Regions from separate parts of the Bacillus sp. LL01 genome, predicted to be linked through region 1. Evidence: predicted binding sites of a transcription regulator. Region 1 holds the regulator's gene; the other holds the start of a gene.
The links. Region 1 encodes LexA, which represses DNA repair genes until DNA is damaged. Its sites were predicted from a motif close to CGAACATATGTTCG; they were not measured.
Positions count from the first base shown of each region.

Region 2: pcrA (DNA helicase PcrA) is a predicted target of LexA. The motif match lies at 8,846-8,859, and genes of this name have one in related genera.

Region 1 is NZ_LFEL01000001.1:45,045-55,907, reverse strand. Features, by position in the region: gene AB685_RS00255 (ABC transporter transmembrane domain-containing protein) at 48-1,847, opposite strand; gene AB685_RS00250 (ABC transporter transmembrane domain-containing protein) at 1,851-3,599, opposite strand; gene AB685_RS00245 (YneF family protein) at 4,542-4,760, opposite strand; gene sirA (sporulation inhibitor of replication protein SirA) at 4,853-5,284, opposite strand; gene tkt (transketolase) at 5,451-7,457, opposite strand; gene AB685_RS00230 (DUF896 domain-containing protein) at 7,548-7,778, opposite strand; gene AB685_RS00225 (recombinase family protein) at 7,823-8,497, opposite strand; gene lexA (transcriptional repressor LexA) at 8,630-9,244, shown strand; partial or broken gene AB685_RS00215 (DUF421 domain-containing protein) at 9,278-9,896, opposite strand; gene AB685_RS00210 (nucleoside hydrolase) at 9,968-10,863, opposite strand, start outside.
Region 2 is NZ_LFEL01000006.1:220,248-231,110, forward strand. Features, by position in the region: gene AB685_RS18045 (DUF4397 domain-containing protein) at 13-672, opposite strand; gene AB685_RS32410 (hypothetical protein) at 788-922, shown strand; gene pruA (L-glutamate gamma-semialdehyde dehydrogenase) at 1,434-2,978, opposite strand; gene AB685_RS18060 (CamS family sex pheromone protein) at 3,310-4,473, opposite strand; gene ligA (NAD-dependent DNA ligase LigA) at 4,486-6,492, opposite strand; gene pcrA (DNA helicase PcrA) at 6,533-8,827, opposite strand; gene AB685_RS18075 (heptaprenylglyceryl phosphate synthase) at 9,069-9,752, opposite strand; gene AB685_RS31395 (hypothetical protein) at 10,028-10,189, shown strand; gene AB685_RS18080 (YerC/YecD family TrpR-related protein) at 10,535-10,846, opposite strand.

The sequences.
Region 1 (10,863 bases):
TTGTGCAAAAAAAATACACAGCCTCTAAATAGGCCGTGTACAATCCATCAGGGATGAATGAGCGCATCCTCCACCTTATCCGGATTTCCGTTTTGAAGAAGATACATCTTATAATATAACCCCTCTTGATTCAGTAACTCCTGATGTGTTCCCCTCTCTACAATTTCTCCTTGATGCAGAACGAGGATCTGATCTGCATCCTGTATGGTGGAAAGTCGATGAGCAATTGCAATAGTTGTTCGACCCTTCCTCATTTTCTCAAGGGCAGTCTGGATTGCTTCTTCCGTTTCTGTATCTATGTTTGCAGTCGCCTCATCCAATACAAGAATCTTGGGCTTGGTTGCGATGGTCCTTGCAAATGCGACAAGTTGTCTTTGACCACTTGAGAAGGTTGCTCCTCTTTCCACTACGAGCTGTTCATATTGTTCTGGAAGCTTTTTAATAAACGAATCCGCCTGGACGAATTCTGCCGCTGCTTTAATCTCCGCATCTGAAATCGAAGGATTATGCAACCGGATGTTATGACTGATTGTTCCATAGAAAAGGAACGGATCTTGAAGAACGAGCCCCATCTTTTTACGAAGCTCCTGATCTTCAAAATACTTCAGTGGAAAACCATCAATAAGGACTTCTCCTTTTTCTATCTGATAGAACCTCATTAATAAATTGATGATGGAGCTCTTTCCACTGCCGGTGTGACCGACTAACGCTACCGTTTCCCCAGGTTTCGCTGTAAAAGAAATATCCTTTAATACATCACGCTTCCCGTCATAAGAAAAAGTCACATTCTTAAATTCAATTTCTCCTGAAGTAATGGCTGGTTGACTTAGCGACTTTACTGCTGTGGGTGCAAGCTCTTTTTCATCCAGTAGATGGAATACTCTGGACGCGGAAACTATTGCTTGCTGGTACATAGAAAGTCTCATCATCATTTGATTCACCGGTTCAAAGAATCTCCCAAGGTAGTTGACAAATGCGTAGAGAACTCCAATTTCAATCACATTCCCTATGGACGATATACCAAAATAACTCAACACTAAAATCAAGGACAAAACATAAACAAAATCGATTGCCGGACGTAGCAGAAGCCCGTCAAGCTTGATATTTTTCACACCAGCCTGATAATGCGCCTCATTGATCTCTGCGAATTCCTTCCGCAGCCGCTTCTCTTGCCGAAATACCTGAATGATGGACATTCCTTGCAATGATTCATTCAGCTTGGCATTCAGCTGGCTGAGCCTTTCTCTCATATCCGCATAAAACCTCGAACTGAAATGACGGTACGTAGCCATGATTGCAAATATGATTGGTATAATCAGCAAACAGAAGATGGCCAGTTGTACATTCAAGAAAAACATTGCAATGAATATTCCTATCAAAAATACACCATTTTGAACAAACGTCGATATGACACTCACAAACATATCTTTGATTGCTTCAGTATCGTTGGTTACCCTAGAAACAATACTCCCCCCAGGTGTTTTATCAAAAAACTTCAATCCGAGTCGCTGTACCTTTGCAAAAATATCGATCCGGAGCTCTTGAATTATCTTTAACGAGATTTTCTGGAATTTCAATAGCTGAAAATAAGTAATGACCACTTTTACAATCAGTATCCCGATATATAAAGAAGCTAGTGTTACTATCGGGCCTGTTTCCATTACTTGAGGTGTTAAATAATCATCGATAAACACCTTTATAATCAAGGGACCTACTATTTCACCTATGGTTGCAAGTACTAGTAAACTGAATGCAAAGATGAATTGTTTTGTATGTGGTTTGGCATATCCTAATAGCCGCTTTAGAACCTTCCTTTGCTCTTTTGCCGTTATTGTCTTATTGTTCATTTTCTAACCCCCATGCTCCACTAGGGACTCTAATGCTTGACGATGATACATTTCCCTGTACCATCCCTCTTCTTCCATCAACTGCCCATGTGTACCTTTCTGAACAATTTTCCCATTTTCCAATACAAGGATTGCCTGTGCATGCTGGATGGCACTTAAACGGTGGGAGGTAATAATCGTTGTCTTGCCCTGGCGATTTTCTTTAAGGGCATGAAGGATGCTCTCCTCCGTTTTGGCATCAACTGCAGATAGGGAATCATCGAGTATTAATACTTCGGGATTCATAAGCAACGCTCTGGCTATGGATAGACGCTGCTTTTGTCCACCTGATAAGGAAACACCGCGTTCCCCCACCATCGTCTGGTAGCCCTCTGTGAACTCGATGATATCATCATGGATGTTTGCCAATTTCGCTGCGTGAATTATTTCCTCATACGACGCTTCCGGTAATGCAAAAGCAATATTATCGGCAATGGTTGCCGAGAACAGGAAGTGGTCCTGAGGTACATAGCCAATAGCTTTTCTCAGCGATTCCAATGAATACTTTGTAATTGGATAGGAACCGATAAAAATATCACCTTGGATGCCATCATATTCCCTGATCAGCATTTTCAACAACGTTGTTTTTCCGCTACCAGTCTTTCCCACAATCCCAAGAGTTTGACCTTGTTTCAACTGGAATTGAATGTCTCGTAATAGGGCTTCTTTTTCGTTAGGATATGTAAAGGTTTGCACATTGTATTGAATGTCTCCTGTAGGTACTACTTCAATGGAGTCAGTAGCATTCTTAATGTCGACTTCTTCTCTCATAAGTGTCGAGACACGATCATAGGAGGCCCTTCCACGTTCCACGATGTTGAATAGCCAGCCAAATGCAAGCATAGGCCAGATTAACAGACCCAAATAGGTAGTAAATGCAATCAATTCCCCAATTGTCATTTCACCCATCATGACATATCTGGAACCAAAAGCGATGGCAAGGAAAAAGGAAATCCCGATGATCAACCCAATAGTAGGATCGAAAAGGGAATCTATTTTTGCTACGATAACATTCTTTTTCACTACATCTTCTGCCTGTTTTTCAAACTCTTCAATTTCCTCTTTTTCTTGCCCGAATGTTTTAACCACTTTAATCCCATTCACGCTCTCTTGCACCTTATCATTCAACGATGAAAATGCAGCTTGTGCTTTATGAAATGTTTTGTGTAAAAGAGTTCCGTAGTAGTTCGTCGCCAATGCCATAAAAGGTAGTGGGAGCAGACATATCAGCGTCAGCTTCCAACTGATGGTGGCTGCCATGGCAATCAATACGAATCCACCGGTCATTAAGGAATCGACAAGTGTGAGTACCCCGGCACCGGCAGTCTGCTGGATCGCTTGAAGGTCATTTGTGGAATGAGCCATCAAGTCCCCGACTCGTCTGCGCTGATAGAAACTTGCCGACATCTTAGTAAAGTGTTCAAATAAATTATTGCGCAGTAATCTGGCCAGTCTAACTGCCGGGCCAAAAATCATGATTCTCCAGAGATACCGAAGAATGTAGACGATAATGGCAGTACCCAGTAATACTAGCATCAGTTTCAGGATGGTCTCTCTTGTGAGTGTGCCGTCCACAATATAATCGACTGTCATTCCCACTATTCTTGGTGGAATAAGTTCAAGAAATGCAACTATTGCAAGTAGGAGCACTCCCGGAATGTATGACTTGCGCTCCTGTTTAAAAAACCACCACAGATCCTTAAAAATACTCATGGTCTTTCCCCCGATTTATATAACTATGATCAACTATAACAGTTTAGCAAATATTCAAATTTTTAGGAAGATAGTTTTTTATGGAGAATTATTTTTTGTTATGATGCCAAGGTTTATTGTGGACTTCTTTTTGTTGGTTAAGCTGGTTTTATGAACGCCGGATTTTCTTGACGACTTCAATTTCGGAGGTCATACGACGTCTATGACTACCGGATTCTCTTACTGACTTCTGTTTCGGGCTTCATACGACTTCTATGACTACCGGATTCTCTTTCTGACTTCTGTTTCGGGCTTCATACGACGTCTATGACTACCGGATTCTCTTACTGACTTCGGTTTCGGGCTTCATACGACTTCTATGACTACCGGATTCTCTTTCTGACTTCGGTTTCGGGCTTCATACGTCCCCTATGACTACCAGATTCTCTTACCGCCTTCAGTTTCGGGCTTCATACGACTTCTATGACTACCGGATTCTCTTTCTGACTTCGGTTTCGGGCTTCATACGTCCCCTATGACTACCGGATTCTCTTTCTGACTTCAGTTTCGGGCTTCATACGACGTCTATGACTACCAGATTCACTTACCACCTTCGGTTTCGGGCTTCATACGTCCCCTATGACTACCGGATTCACTTACCGCCTTCAGTTTCGGGCTTCATACGTCCCCTATGACTACCAGATTCACTTACCGCCTTCAGTTTCGGGCTTCATACGTCCCCTATGACTACCGGATTCTCTTACCGCCTTCGGTTTCGGGCTTCATACGCTACAGATGACACGCGTTTTTCTACTCTATTGCTCATTCTGCGCTTCATACACCCCCAATGGACACACAGATTCCAAATCTAGCTGTCTATACGAGTTTCATTAGTATTCACACTCATAATAAATCTCCCCAAACAAAAAGAAAAAGCACCCATACACTGGAGTGCTTTCTCATTTATTTCATTTGCTTATTCATCGCAGACATCATCTGATTAATTTTCTTTTGGGATGGTTTCATTCCCATTTGCATCATCATCACGCGAAGCATTTGCTCATTAATTGGTGGATTTTTCTTTAGGTAAGTCATCATGTACTTACGAGCGATGAAAAATCCTAGTGCAACCCCAGCAATCAATGCTAGAACTACAATAAGAATCCAAATCCATGTTTCCATTAAAAAATTTCCTCCTCAAAACTAGGTCTACCAATGTAGTGTACTAAACTAGAACCTATTATACAACATTTTCCGCTATTTTTCTCTATCCATTAAACAAATTTTCTTTGTTTGATCGGCTGGAGCCAGCCATACCTTTTACTATCGGCATCAATTGCCAGAAAATATGGTGCCTGCTTTCGGATGATTTCAAAGAATATTGCTTCTGCTTCAAAGGAGCCTGTAGAAGTAAGTTTTAGATATTTTTCAAAAATAGATAGTTTGGCAGTTGAATCTTCCCTCTCTATTCTATGCTGATAGGCAACACGTTTGTAGCCTTGTTTATTTTTCAATATAGATTCTAGTGATTGTTGGAGTGGGAAGGTTGGGATGGGAATTGTGACATAGTCCACTTGCTGCTTAATTATTGCATGAAGTGGTTCCTCTTGCTCGTATTGCTGAAAAAGTTGGAATAGCTTTAACTCATTACCTGAATAATGCTTTGCCACTTCTTCCTCTATCAAATAAATCATATATTGACGCATACGAAACCCTCCTATCATCCTCTTTACTAGTATTATAGAGAATGTTTGAGGAAAGTTTTGTCTGATAGTGTAGTTGGCAAGGGACTATTTTTAGCGAATGTTGTCGAAACCATAAAAAAATGAGCAATGCCGTAAATTCGACATTGCTCCATTTCGTATTTAACAATTATTTATCAAGTAGCGCCTTAACTCGTGCCACTACGTTTTCTGTTGTAAAACCGTATTCTTTCATAATACGCTCTCCAGGTGCAGAAGCTCCGAAACCGTTGATGGCTAGGATATCTCCTTCATCCCCAGTATAGCGCTCCCAACCAAGTGGAGTAGCCATTTCAATACCTAAACGTTTTTTCACGTCTTTAGGTAAAACAGAGTTTTTGTACTCTTGGGATTGCTGTTCAAAACGATCCCATGCTGGCATGCTGACAACTGATACGTGAATGCCGTCTTGCTGTAATGCTTGTTGTGCATCTACAGCCAGACCAACCTCAGATCCAGTTGCAAGGATAAGTGCATCCGGAGTATCTTTTCCAGCTTTGGAAATGACATATGCTCCCTTACGAACGCCATCAAGTGCAGTCTCATCTGTACCTTTAATAGTAGGCAAGTTTTGACGGGTTAACACTAGAGCAGTCGGAGTTTTCTCTGATTCCAGCGCAACTTTCCATGCAGCAGCTGTTTCGTTTCCATCAGCTGGACGAATGACAGATAGGTTAGGCATTGCACGTAATGAAGGTAGCTGTTCAATTGGTTCATGCGTAGGTCCATCTTCTCCTACAGCAATGGAATCATGTGTAAACACGAATGTTACCGGTAGCTGTTGAAGTGCAGCTAAGCGGATTGCCGGACGCAAGTAATCGGAGAATACGAAGAATGTACCACCGTACACTTTAAGTCCACCATGAAGTGCCATTCCATTTAATGCTGCACCCATTGCAAATTCACGAACACCGAACCAGATATTGCGTCCACTGTAATCTTCTGCAGTGAAGTCCGCTTCGTTTTTAATATTTGTTTTATTGGAACCAGCCAAGTCAGCAGATCCACCAAAGAGGTATGGAACCTGTTTCGCAATGGCATTAAGAACTTCTCCGGAGGATGCACGGGATGCCAAGCTTTTACCTTCTTCATATACAGGAATCTCGGAATCCCATCCTTCTGGAAGTTCACCTTTGATCGCTGCTTCCAATTGTTTCCCAAGCTCAGGATATTTCGATTTGTATGCATCGAAAAGCTCATTCCATTCGGATTCAGCCTTGGCACCTTTTTCCGCAACGGTTTCACGGAAATGCGTGTACACTTCTTCCGGAACATGGAAGTCGTTCTCAAATGTCCATTTATATGCTTCTTTCGTCAGTTTCAATTCATCGGATCCAAGTGGGGCACCATGAACATCTGATTTACCTGAACGGTTAGGTGAGCCGTAACCGATTGTGGTTTTCACTTCAATCATAGTTGGGCGAGAAAGATCACTTTTCGCTTCTTGCACTGCTGATTCAATCTCCTCAAGGTTGTTTCCATCTTCAACACGGATATATTGCCAGCCGTAACCTTTAAAACGCAATTCAATGCTTTCAGAGAATGAACGATCCAAATCGCCATCAAGTGAAATGTCATTGGAATCGTAAAGGACGATGAAACGGCCCAATTTCAAGTGGGATGCTAGGGAAGCTGACTCTCCAGATACACCCTCCATCAAATCTCCATCTCCGCAAATGCTGTATGTAAAGTGATTTACCAATTCCATACCTTCTTTGTTATATGTAGCAGCCAAGTGACGCTCTGCCATCGCCATACCAACACCCATGGCAATACCTTGTCCAAGTGGGCCTGTTGTTGCGTCTACACCTGGTGTATGTCCGAATTCAGGATGTCCAGGAGTTTTGCTTCCCCACTGACGGAATTCCTTCAAGTCATCCATAGATACATCGTATCCACCTAGATGTAAAAGACTATAAAGCAACATGGAACCGTGACCTGCAGAGAGTACGAAACGGTCTCTATTGAACCAGTTCGGGTTCTTCGGATTGTGGTTCATAAATCTTGTCCATAATGAATACCCCATTGGAGCGGCTCCCATAGGCATTCCAGGATGTCCGGAATTTGCTTTTTCAATTGCATCGATTGCTAGTGTACGTATTGTGTTAATGGAAAGTTGATCTATTTGTTGTGTCATCTTTTCCATCCTTTCTCTTTAACTTATTTTTTCTTGGAAAAATTCTATTTTATCATAGATAGTATGTTCCAATGTTCTGAAAAAAAGCGTTTAATGCTTTAAATTCTTTTTTGTTTGCTTTAATTTTTCCGGAGTAACATCATTTCCTTCAGGATCCATTACCGTTACCCCTTGTAGAGTATTATCCATGGAAGCACGGAAAGTCTTGATATACTCCTGACGAAGCATCTGTTGTTCAGCAGCCTCATCCTTGGTAAGCCCTTCACTTTTCGCCTTCTTGGAGAGTACATTAATTCTTGCGATTTTTTCTTTTGATAGCATAGTAAACCCTTCTTTCATCCTTGTGAAGATATGCCTTTATCTTACTAGAGCGGTTCTTTTTTTACAAGCAAACCGGTGTCAGTCTCTTCAATATACTCCCGATACCGCCGATTTACGGTTGCCTTGGACACATCATAACCAAGCCCTCTCAATGTGGCAGCGATTTCATGGAAAGTAAGCTTGTTCTTTCGAAGCCTTACAATTTCTTCTATTGGAATTTCGATTTTCTCTCGACCAGGGCTCATATGGATGTTCGAGAGGTTCTTTGTTGGATCATATCCTCTTTTTACCGCTCGCTGCATGCCTCTTTTTATTTTCAAATTATGTAATTTTCTTTGGTATTCCTCTACAATTGCCACAATATCCATAACCATGGAATCAGAATCGGATAAAGTCAGTTCGCCGTTATCAGTAATACAGTAAATTTTGATATCATGCTTTCTTAACCAATGCAAAAAGGCTATTTTTGCATTTCCTCTACCAAGTCTTGTTTCGTCTTGGATCAGAACGACATCGATTTTTTGAGTAGAAATCAGCTCGATTATTTGAAAAACACCTTCACGATCCAAGTCATACCCACTTGCCTGTTCCTCTACTACCTCTATCACTTCAATACCTTGGTTTAATGCTAACGAAACAAGTTCTTCCCTTTGACGAGATAAAGATGTTTCCTGTGTATCTTTCTTTGTGCTTACACGGCAATAAATAATTCCCTTCACTTTTGATCCCCCCGCTTCTATTGAACTATCATTATCGGACGAACATATATTCCTGTCAATTATTCGAACTTATGTTTGTATTTTTGACTGTAACATGCTATACTTGTACCAATATAAATGATAGAGGTGCGGATTATGAAACTATCAAAAAGACAGCAAGACATATTGGATTACATAAAAAAAGAAGTCCAAGCAAAAGGATATCCACCTTCCGTCCGTGAAATCGGCGAAGCTGTCGGACTTGCTTCCAGTTCTACTGTACACGGTCATCTTGCTCGATTGGAAAGCAAAGGGCTTATCCGACGAGATCCGACTAAGCCGAGAGCGATTGAAATTATGGAAGATGAACTTGTACCTAAGATCTCCGCAGTCAATGTACCGATCATTGGTAAAGTAACTGCAGGTCAGCCGATTACAGCGATCGAAAACGTAGAGGACTACTTTCCTCTTCCTGATCGCTATGTTGCCCCGGACGAACAGGTTTTCATGCTTGAGGTTATGGGAGACAGTATGATTGAAGCCGGCATCCTTGATGGTGACTATGTTATCGTACGGCAGCAGCAGTCCGCAAACAACGGCGATATTGTCGTTGCTATGACAGAAGAGGATGAAGCTACCGTTAAACGTTTCTTTAAAGAAAAGGATTATATCCGATTACAGCCGGAAAACTCCACATTAGAACCAATCATTGTTCGTAATGTGAGCATTCTCGGAAAAGTTATTGGTGTTTATCGTAATATCCATTAAAAAAAGCCGACCATCGGCTTTTTTATTTTTAATTTAATCCAGTAATTCACCAGGAGGTTCTTTTAATTTATGTTTCCCATTTTTCACTTCCGTAAATAAATTCCCCTCTTCCTCCTTGTTTATGCGGCTTGGTTTACTTGAAGGATCAATCATTATCTTTAAGAGCTGAATTTCCTGATAGAGGAGATTCCATTCCTTCTTTGTAACAGGCTTTGCTTGTTCTAGTAATTCAAAACCTAACTGTCCGTTCGGTTCAAGCGTAGCCCATTTCACATCACTTATACTTGAAATACTATTTTGTCTAAGTTTCATCTCTAATTGATCAATCGTAAACCTTAACTTTTTTAATGTTTTTACATTTAATTTTCCATTTTCTATTAAAATTTTCGCCTTACCTGTAATAAGCTTCTCAGTCTGATTTTAGTTGTAAGAACTCCATTAATACAAGTGTTACTACAAGTGTGATTCCCACTCCAAATGTTACCCAAATGCTCTGCCCTGCTAAAGGTTGAATTAACAAGGAACCGATACCGATCATAATTACCACTTGGGCTAAAGTCATCTGAGAAATAGACTTTCTTCCTGCAATTCTTAATAAGAGCGTACCAATGATAGTAATTAAAATAGCTTTCCAAATCCAATTTAAATCCATTGCAGTTTCACCCCATCAACTTGCTATATCCTTATATTTGTCATTTTATTGCAATATATTCAGTAAACAAATTAAGATTCTTGACCTGCGTCTCTCAAATTAACCCTTATAAAGTCTTTAATGAAGTCGTTGTAATCAAAATCCATCGCTATATAATGCTCAAATTCTGGCTCTTTATAGACTATCCTAAAATCTGCTATACTTTGCCCTCTGTTTCCGTCAACAATTGCAACCCTAACATCTCTCTTGATTGTATAGGTTTTATCCTTATTTAAAAGATAATAAAGCGTGAATACATCATGCACTGGTGAACCATCTATTCCAGGCATCACCTGGTCGTAGAATGTAGCATAATAATTGGTTACAGCGGGAATTAAATTTTTGTAGGGACTGTTCGTACGATTAAATATGAATGTGGCAATATCCCTTGTCACTACCGCTCTGTTCGTTACATTAAGTGGAGTTATATACACTTTCTTTGCTTTGTTCAATATAACGTTTGTAGCTATTGGATCTCCCCAAAAGTTAGCTTCTGCAACATCTGTTACGTTTCCGGGAACCATAAACGCCCCTCCCATAAGATAAACCTCATTAACCTGTTCCATAAGTTCAGGTCGGAGATTATACGCGAATGCAAGAGTGGTTTGCCTTCCAACATCCACAATCACAATGTCTTCTATATTTTTTTCAATAATCTCGAACAACACTTCAAACGGACTAACATCGGCTTGAAAATCTTCCGGTGGAATAATTGGTCCCAACCCTTGAGGTCCATGTATTTCAGGATAAAAAATTGTATGAATGCCACTCAATGGTTGAGATGCCCCTCTCATAACAGGGATATCCGTCCTCCCTGCAAGAGCAAGTAAGAAAGCGGCATTTCTGGTAGCATCAAATACGGAAACATTCCCATACCCTGTTACAATTCCCATCAACTCGATTTCTTCATTTAGCAAAGAGTATATTA
Region 2 (10,863 bases), on a different contig from region 1:
TTGCTTATTTGCTTACTTGCTATCCACCAACACCAGCACTTCCAGCTTATCTGCTGTATTCACAGCAAACACACTGTACACCTTATCGGCTTCCAGCTTCGTTCCGGAAAGGTCCAGAACCTGTTTTCCGTCAGGCAATCTAATTTCGAGATTGTACGTTCCTGGCTCCAACTCCTGGTAGACTGAAATGTCTTTAAAGGAAAGCTCGCTGAATACGGTATCCCCTTTAATGACTCCAACATCTACTTGTGGAGCATCTGGGGAAAGGTGACCAACGCGGGTGAATGCTTTTCCTTTTGGAGCTACTCTCGTATCTTCCACGGCAATCATTTCAAGCTTGGCTAAGTTATTAACCGCTGCTACCGTATATGCCTTTCCGCCTTCCACTGTAAGCTCTTGAGCAATAACCGCCTTGTCCTTTTTGCCTGCTGGAAAAACCTCTACTTTATGTGGACCTGCTCCAAGCATTAAGTAATCGGTTGCATCTTTGAATTTAGCTCCTTCTACCGCCACATTCCCATCTACATACACATCGACAGCTGGTGCATCAGGGGATGCGTGAAGAATACGGACTTGAGCATCTTCCCTCTTTCCCGTTTCAGCCGCGATTAAGTTACTTACTCCACCAAATACAAATAGCACTACCGCTAATACGCTTATGAATCTCTTCATTTGTAGTCTCCTCTTTTCTAAATTATTTTGAACACACTGTTAGTATGAAGATTTTTAGTTAATATATGTAAAAAAATAGAAATTTACTAGTTGGTTTTGGGGTATTCTTGCTGTTTTGTTTGGAGTTCGTGCGGATACAGGGGGAGTTGATGCCAAACTGGGGCAAGTTCGTGCGGAAAGTTGCCAAGTTCGTGCCAAACAACCCATAGTTGATGCCGAGCAGTTTTTGCAGGCTTATTTTGAGGGTTAGAAAAACCGAGCAAAAACCGCCCGGTCTTTTTAAAGCAAAAAATTTTAGTTGATTGGTTAATCTCCGCTGTTCCTTTCCGCAAATAGCTTCGCTTTCCACGGGGCGACCTTGAGCCTCCTCGGCGTTCCCTGTGGGGTCTCAAAATTGTCGCTATTCCCCCGTAGGACAAGGAAGGCTACGGCAGCGATACATCGCACGCAGAAAATGCTCGCATTTTCAAGGAGTCTTCGCTATTTGCTCCAATCCACAGCTAGAAACCAGTCATCTCATTAAGATAGTTTTTAGTTATCCTTTCGGTGAATGAAACCACCTTGTTGATTGGAGTGGAAGGCGCGAAGACTCCTGTGGGAGGAAGGGTCAGGGGAGACCCCACAGGCTTGCCGAGGAGGCTCCCGGACCGCCCACTGGAAAGCGAAGCGCCTGGAACGGAGATCAACAGAATTATATGCTTTCTTATCTTTTAAAAAAGAAGCTGACACCCAACCGGGCACCAGCTTCCTCTCTATAGAAATTATAAACTTTCAGATGTTGTTTTCGCTTGCAGATGAAGCAATAGGTAGTCAGGACCGCCCGCTTTGGAGTCTGTTCCTGACATGTTGAATCCGCCGAATGGCTGGTATCCAACAATCGCACCTGTGCATCCACGGTTGAAGTATAGGTTACCAGCGTGGAAGTCTTCACGTGCTTGTTCAATTTTGTCGCGGTTGTTCGTGATGACCGCTCCAGTTAGACCGTACTCTGTGTTGTTGGCAATCTCAAGCGCATGATCGAAATCTTTTGCTTTTGCAAATGCTACAACAGGTCCGAAGATTTCCTCTTTCATCAGGCGAGCTTCAGGGTCGACGTCCGCAACGATTGTTGGCTGTACGAAGAATCCTTTGGTGTTGTCCCCTTCGCCACCAGCTAAGATGCGACCTTCTTCTTTTCCGATTCCAACATATTTCATTACTTTATCAAATGCAGCCTGGTCGATTACAGGTCCCATGTAGTGGTTCTCTGTAGGATCGCCGACTGTCAATTCTTTTGTCAGTTCCACTGCACGGTTCAATACTTGGTCATATACATCTTCTACGATTACCGCACGGGAGCACGCAGAACATTTTTGACCGGAGAAACCGAATGCAGATTTTACGATGGATTGTGCTGCCAACTCAAGGTCTCCCTCGCTGTCTACCACAATCGTATCTTTACCACCCATTTCAGCGATTACGCGCTTTAACCAGATTTGGCCAGGGTTTACTTTGGAAGCACGCTCATAGATTCTTAGACCAACGTCACGGGAACCTGTGAACGAGATGAAGCGTGTACGCGGGTGGTCTACAAGGTAGTCCCCAACTTCTGCACCGCTACCTGGTACAAAGTTAAGCACACCAGCAGGCAGGCCAGCCTCTTCCATTACTTCTACAAATTTAGCTGCAACAACAGGAGTTGTAGATGCAGGCTTTAGTAGTACTGTGTTACCTGTTACAATTGCCGCTACTGCTGTACCAGCCATGATTGCAAATGGGAAGTTCCAAGGGGAGATGATGACACCTACACCTAGTGGAATATAGTTATAACGGTTGTATTCACCTACACGACTTTCTAAAGGCATACCGTCTTTTAATTTCAGCATTTGACGCGCATAGTACTCAAGGAAATCAATCGCTTCTGCTGTATCTGCATCCGCTTCATTCCAAGGCTTCCCTGCTTCTTTAGTTAAAAGTGCAGAGAATTCGTGCTTACGACGACGAATGATTGCTGCCGCACGGAACAAGATGTCTGCTCTTACTTCAGGCTTCACTTTGCGCCACGTTTTGAACGTTTCGTCTGCAACTTGCATCGCTTTCTCCGCTAAGTCACGATCCGCCTTTGACACACGACCAACAACCTCTTCTTTATTTGCAGGGTTCACGGATACGATTTTATCTTCTGTCGTAACACGTTCTCCACCAATAACTAAGTCGTAATCTTGTCCTAAATAAGAGTTCACTAGTTTTAAGCCTTCAAGATAAGCTTGTTTGTTTTCCTCATTAGTGAAATCCGTAAATGGTTCATGTTTGTAAGGTAATACCATTACATTCGCCCTCCTTTGCATTCTAAAGCGCTTGCATACATTTCCCATTCTACCTTATAGTAACTAGTCTTTCAAATATTGTTTATTTTCTAATAGGAAGAAATATCTATAGGCTGGGAGAAATGGGCTAAATGTGGTTTTTAGGTATGAATAAAGATGCTTTTTTGCAAAAAGTTACAATGAGGGCCGAAAAAGTCACAATGTGCCCTTAAAAAGTTACAATCATCTCCTAAAAAGTCACAATAACCCCAAAATTAGTTGCAATCGCTCCTGAATTCCCGGCAAACATAAAAAAACCCACTATCCAAAAGAATAGTAGGTTCCAAAAAAATTAATAGATATGAACAAACGGTTTTTCCGCTCCGGCATCCCTTACAATCAACGCTTCCTCTCCACTGATGGAAGAGATGGATACTTGTAGATTGATATAGTTCGGGAAGTGTTCCACCACGAGTCCCGTCACATATTGGGTGAAACCGATCAGTTCGGCTTTCCCGTTGAATTCCATATTCACTTCAATCGAAAGCTGTTGAAGCTCGCCATCACTGTAGTAACCTTTGCCGACAACCCCTGTATGGTTTGGAAAATAATCGTCGATATCCAATTTGAAGTTTTCAAACCTAACAGCGTCATCACGGTATATTTCCGTTGTTTTACTATTAGGGAAAAGGTGATATTCCTCGTTCACACTATCCCATTTACCGATTGTGTTGTTGCCCGAAGGAACATTAGCCTTGGCTATGAAACTTCCTGGTACAACTGAATTCGCAGGACTTTGCTTGTACAATCCGATCATGATCGGGACATTTTCCAGTCCCTCCATTGTGCGCACCCTTTTGATTATCTCTTCTGCAATTTTCTTTCCTTCAGCTTCCAGGTCTTCATCCGGGATAGCATACTCCCTTGGAAAGCCACCATCATTATCTGAGAGGTTATAGTAATGGACCGAGTTAAGTGCTATTCCTATAGCCACACCGCCAAGCTCAACCTGGTCCTCACCTCTGCGAATAAGGAAATTCTGTTCTTGGATATGAGCTAGGTAAATTGGGCTATCTTCATTCCTTGCCTCTGTTTCTTCAATTTTCTCTGATTCTTGACCACGGGCAATCGGCGGGTTCAGCCCCAAACTTCCCTCGCCAGCACGGCGCTTCAACCATTCTGAAACGGTTCCCCGCTTAATATATTGTCCTTCTTGATACAGATAGTTGTCAGAGGGGAATACCTCCTGAGCCATGCGCATCAATCCGGTTTCCAACTCCTCCACATCGACCCGGCTATTTAGACGCGGGGCGATTTGGCCACGGGTTTCCCCTGGCTTGTAGGGCAGGATGGTTTGATAATAGTCATCTGATATTTTATATCGTGGAACAATGGCTTGTTCCGTGTTTTCCTGCTGCGCTGGATCTTGTACCACTTCTTCCTGTTTCTCGAATCCTGGCACACATCCGGTGGCAAAAAGAGAAACAACAAGGAGCAACGACAAAAACCTTTTCACTTCCAACACCTCTTATGATTGTATTTCCTTGAGCATTTGCGCCTCGTTCCAAACTTCTATTCCAAGCTCTTGCGCTTTCGTCAGCTTAGAGCCAGCTTCTTCTCCTGCAACGACCAGATGGGTGTTCTTGCTGACACTGCCTGTCACTTTTCCGCCAAGCTGCTCAATGGCCGCTTTGGCATCGTTCCGTGACATCTCTTCCAGCTTCCCAGTCAGGACGACCGTTTTTCCTGCAAAATAGGAATCCACATCTTCTGCGCTGACGGGCTTCGGACCTTTATAGGCCATATTGACGCCAAGTTCTTTCAGTTCGGCAAGCAACTCTGCCACTTCCGGCTGTTCGAAATAGGTCACGATGGAATCAGCCATCTTGTCGCCGATCTCGTGGATGGCAGTCAACTCTTCCTTCGTCAAGCTTGCAAGTCGGTCCATATGGTCGAATTCCTGCGCCAATGTTTTGGCAGCTTTTGCTCCGACCAGGCGGATTCCAAGGCCGAACAGAAGGCGCTCAAGCGAGTTATCCTTCGTTTTATCAATGGCAGATATCAGATTATCAGCAGATTTCTCGCCCATTCGCTCCAGCTCAAGTAGCTGTTCCTTGATTAATTTATATAGATCTGCCACGTCCTCTATCAGGTTTTCACGGAAAAGCTGTGCGATCACCTTTTCACCAAGACCATCAATATTCATGGCATTACGGGATACAAAGTGGATCAATCCTTCGCGAATCTGTGCCGGACATTTCGGGTTGATGCAGCGCAGTGCCACTTCCCCTTCAATGCGAACCAGCTCGCTTTCACATTCAGGGCAATGGGTCGGCATCGTGAAGTCCCGCTCTTCCCCGGTTCTTTGCTCTACAAGAACGTTTACCACTTCCGGGATGATGTCTCCCGCTTTTTTGACAATGACAGTATCTCCAAGCTTGATGTCCTTTTCACGGATGAGATCTTCATTATGTAAGGACGCTCGTTGGACGGTTGTTCCCGCTACACGCACCGGTTCCAGAATTGCAGTGGGAGTTACCACACCTGTTCGGCCTATGTTCAGTTCGATATCCAATAGCTTGGTGGTCACTTTTTCGGCAGGAAACTTGTAGGCAATTGCCCACCTTGGACTTTTCGCGGTAAAACCAAGCTGTTCCTGATGCTCGATGTTGTCGACTTTAATGACGATACCGTCTATATCATACGATAGATCCGGGCGTTTTGTGTGCCAACCTGTGACATATTCCAGAACTTCTTCTATGGAAGTGCAAATCTTTCTTTCCGTGTTCGTCTTGAAGCCCATTTTATCGAGATAGTCCAATGCCTCGTTGTGGGAATCAACGCCTGTTTCCCCAGCATCCGAAAGACTGTAAACGTACACGGACAGGTTGCGGGAGGCAGCGATTTTTGGATCGAGTTGGCGAAGGGATCCCGCTGCAGCGTTACGCGGGTTTGCAAACGGCTCCTCTTCACGTTCCATTTTCGCGGCATTCAGCTTTTCAAAAGAGTTCTTTGGCATGAAGGCTTCCCCGCGGACTTCAACGGTTACCGGTTCTTTTAATCGCAAGGGGATGGATTTAATCGTTTTAAGGTTCATGGTGATGTCTTCACCTGTTGTCCCATCGCCACGGGTGGCACCAAGGACGAACAGGCCATCCTCATAGCGGAGTGACACGGCAAGCCCATCTATTTTCAGCTCGCAGACATATGTCACATCATCGCCCACAGCCTGTTTCACTCTGCGATCGAAATCTCGCAAGTCATCTTCGTTGAAGGCATTGCCTAGGCTGAGCATCGGTGTGCGGTGCTCGACCTTATTGAACATCTCAAGTATATTTCCTCCTACACGTTGCGTCGGGGAGTCTGAAGTTTGTAGTTCGGGAAAATCCTTCTCGAGCGTCAGCAGTTCCTGTAAAAGGGAGTCGTATTCGGCATCTGAAACAGACGGTTTGTCCAGCACATGATATTCATAGTTAAATTGGTTCAGTACATCATGCAGCTCGCGTACCCGTTTTTCAGCTTGTTCTCTTTTCATGCAAAGTCGTCCTTTCTCTTTTGGCGGTTTTCATCTACTATTAAACCTTCGTCACAGGTGCAAACTTAGCCAAGAGGCGCTTGACGCCTGTAGGACTTGGAAACGCGATGTCCAATTCCTTGCTGTCGCCATCTCCTTTGACACTGACAACCGTACCGACTCCCCACTTTTTATGCTCAGCTTTGTCTCCTACCATCCAGTCTAAGCTTTCCCCTCCTGATGCGGTCAGTCCACGGGATGGTGCGGTAGTACGACGTGCAGTTTGAGATGCTGAACCTGCGGAACTTGCAGCCCTTCCTCTTTCTGAGGTGGCTCCTCCAAACGGAGAACCTGAACTTCCTCCACGACTCCCAAACGGTGTTGGACGTGACAGGCTTTCTTTTGGCTCGGGGCTTTCCAGTAATTCTTCCGGTATCTCTTTTATGAATCGGGAAGGTGGGTTGAGGTTCGTACGGCCGAACAAGGTACGCATCTGGGCATTCGTGATGAATAATTCCTCTTCCGCACGTGTAATCCCTACATAAGCAAGGCGACGCTCCTCTTCCATTTCCGCTTCTTCAAACAATGAACGGCTGTGAGGGAATACCCCTTCCTCCAATCCAATCAGGAATACAACCGGAAACTCCAGTCCTTTTGCAGCATGCAGGGTCATTAAAATAACTCCTTCCTGCTGGGCAGGATCCTCATCGTCCAATTTATCAATATCGGCAACAAGCGCAAGGTCTGTCAAGAATGCAACCAGGCTCTTGTCATCGTATTTTTCTTCAAAGTTTTTCGTAACAGACAGGAACTCGTCGATGTTTTCGAGTCTGCTCTGCGATTCAATCGTTTTGTCCGCTTTCAGCATTTCACGGTAACCGGATTTTTCAAGTATTTCTTCCACAAGCTCGGTAACAGAAATGTACTCCTGCATCTGTACATAGCCTTCAATAAGCGCGCGGAACTCTTTCAACTGGGACGTTGCACGACCGCTGACGCCAATCAGGTCCACTTCTGCAAGCGCGGTGTAGATAGAGATATCGTGCTGCGTAGCATAGTTTGCTATTTTATCAACAGTTGTAGCACCGATTCCACGTTTTGGCACATTGACGATACGTTGCAGGCTGATATCATCGTCAGGGTTGGCAATCAGACGAAGGTAAGCAAGGATGTCCTTGATCTCTTTGCGGTCGTAGAACTTGGTCCCGCCAACGATCGTGTAGTTGATGTTGGACATGAGGAGCATTTCCTCCATCACACGCGATTGGGCGTTCGTACGGTATAGGATGGCAAAGTCGCCAAGGGTGCGTTTTGGATCCTTTTGCATGAGTTCACGCATTTTCCCTACCACGAACTGTGCTTCCGTTTTTTCGGAATCAGCTTGATAATGGATGATTTTCTGCCCTTCAGAGTTCTCGGTCCAAAGGTTTTTCGGCTTTCTGCTGACATTTTTCTCGATTACGCGGTTTGCCGCTTCCAGAATACGTTTTGTTGAACGGTAGTTCTGCTCCAGCAGTACCACTTCCGCGTTTGGATAGTCCTTTTCAAAAGAAAGGATGTTTGCGATATCCGCCCCGCGCCAGCGATAGATGGACTGATCGGAATCTCCTACTACACAAAGGTTTTTCAGACGGTCCCCAAGAAGCTTAACTAAAGTGTATTGCGCATGATTCGTATCCTGGTACTCATCGACATGGATGTATTGGAATTTGCGTTGGTAGTATTCCAGTACTTCCGGCACGCGCTTGAACAGGTGGATGGTCGTCATAATCAGGTCATCAAAATCAAGCGCCTGGTTCTTTTTCAGCCTTTTTTGATAATCAGTATAAATTTCGGCAACCTGCTGCTCGTATGGACCAAGTGGCTGTTTCGCATACTGCTCCGGGTTCATGAGTTCATTTTTGGCTGAACTGATGGTACCTAACATCGTTCTTGGTTCAAACTTTTTCGGATCGATATTGCGATCCTTTAAAATATTCTTGATGACTGACAGCTGATCTGTCGTGTCCAGAATGGTAAAATTGCGGTTCATACCGATGCGGTCAATGTCACGACGCAGGATCCGCACACACATGGAGTGAAATGTAGAGATCCAAATGTCTTCCGCTGCCGGCCCTAGAAGCTTTTCGACACGCTCCTTCATTTCACGGGCGGCTTTGTTCGTAAAAGTGATCGCCAGGATGTTCCACGGTGCTACCTGTTTTTCCGCCATCAGATAGGCGATTCGATGTGTAAGAACCTTCGTTTTTCCGCTTCCCGCTCCGGCCATGATCAGTAACGGGCCGTCCATTTTCTTTACTGCTTCCTGCTGCATCGGGTTGAGTCCCTCAAGAAGTCTCTGACTTAAATATTGCATATTTTTTCACCGTCCCAACAAACATATGTTCTTATTTTCTATCATACTAAATTGTCGTGAATATTACTATTTATTTTGGATAATTGGTGATACACCGCTGTTGATTTCCGCACTGGGCTTCGCTTTCCACGGGGCGGTGCTTGAGCCTCCTCACTTCGTTGCGGGGTCTCAAGTCTACCGCTACCTCCCGTAGGAGTCTTCGCCCTGTGCTCCAATCAACTGCTAGAAAATCGTTTAAAGCTTATTTTTTCACAGCTTCCACTGTCTTCAATGCTTCTTTCAAATTATCATAGACCGAGTTCCCTACCACAATGGTATCTGCGTAGGCTGCCATTTCTTTGGCGCGTTCAGCTGTTGAGATCCCGCCCCCGTAGAATAACTGGGTTTTTTCGAGTGTCTGTTTTGCCGCTTGAACCATTTCCAGGTCTCCGTACGTTCCACTATATTCTAAGTAAAAGATAGGTAGATTAAACATTTTCTCTGCCAATCTTGCGTAGGCAATGACATCCTCTTTTGTGAGGTCGGTTTTTGCATCAGTCAACTGGGCTGCCTTGCAATCTTGATTGAGGATGCAATAGCCCTCTGCAACGATTTCCTCCCAGTTCATGATGTCACCATATTCTTTAAGTGCCTCTATATGAAGGTTCACGACCCATTCCGTTTTTCTACTGTTCAACACGCTTGGGATAAAATAAAAATCGAATCCCGGTGTGACCGATTCAATGGTGGAAACCTCCAATGCACATGGCAAGGAATATCTGCGCACCCTGCTCATCAAGCTCAGCACATTATCGAGTGTGACCCCATCCGTACCACCGACTAGAATTGCATCAGTACCAGATTCGCACACCAGTTCTAAATCTTCGTCCGATATCTCTTTATTTGGATCCAATTTAAAAACGTGCTTCCACTCACGTATTTCCATTAACACTGCAAACGTCCCCCATTCTAATTTCCATTCCTTTATTATATCAAAATCCAAGGCAATACGAAAAAGAGAAACGGAGATTGTGACTGGAAGTTACGACCTTTTCTTGCTAGACCAAAAGTTATATTTTTCAGTTGCCCTGTTATTCCTTTTGTTTTGCGGGTAAATAGATAAATAACATCTTAAGAATACTTATGAAAATAGTTGTCTTTTGATAAATAGATGCATATCGCAATCAATCCAAAATATGATGTGATAAGGAGGTGTCCAACATGCCTATGTGGCTCTGGTTCGTCATTGGCTTCGCTATTCTCCTTGCATTCGGTGCTCTCGTAGACTACTTTGGGAAAAGAAGAAGGAAAACGGCTGACCCTGCAGCATCAACCAGAACAGTTGACCAAGTTAAATCAAATCAGGAGACGTTTTACCGCTGACACAAAAAGCAGCTGTCTGTCGCATGAAAGTTGGACGAGAATTTTGCATCATGAATAAAAGGTGGCCCACCGTCAATCAGTGGGCCACCTTTTCTTTTGGCTGTTTTCGTAAACTTTGTTGCTTTTACGCATTTATCAACCAACCGTTATAATCCTTGCTGTCGTGCTCTTTTCCTGGATATCTTAATAAGCTTCCTGCCAATTTTTGAGTAGATAAGCTGTGAAAAATCCAAGAGCCGATTTTTCTTGTGAAAAAGTCCAATTGCCGATTTTTCTTGTGAAAAAGTCCAATTGCCGACTTTTAACAAGCGAATAGCAACAATCTTTGAGAAAAGAGCTTTTCTTTTAAACCTCTTCTGTTTTCTTTTCCTCAGCAATGCGCTCAAGTGCCATTTCATAGGCATCGTTTCCGTAGTTTAGGCAGCGCTTCACTCGGGAGATAGTGGCAGTACTTGCACCGGTCTCCGTTTCTATCTTATGGTACGTAAACCCATCTCTCAGCATTCTTGCTACTTCTAGGCGCTGTGCCAACGATTGGATTTCATTGATGGTGCAGAGGTCATCGAAGAATCGATAGCACTCTTCCATATCTTTCAAGGAGAGGACCGATTCAAATAGTTGATCCAGTTCTTTTCCACGTAGTTTATTGATTTGCATAATGATTTCTCCTTTGC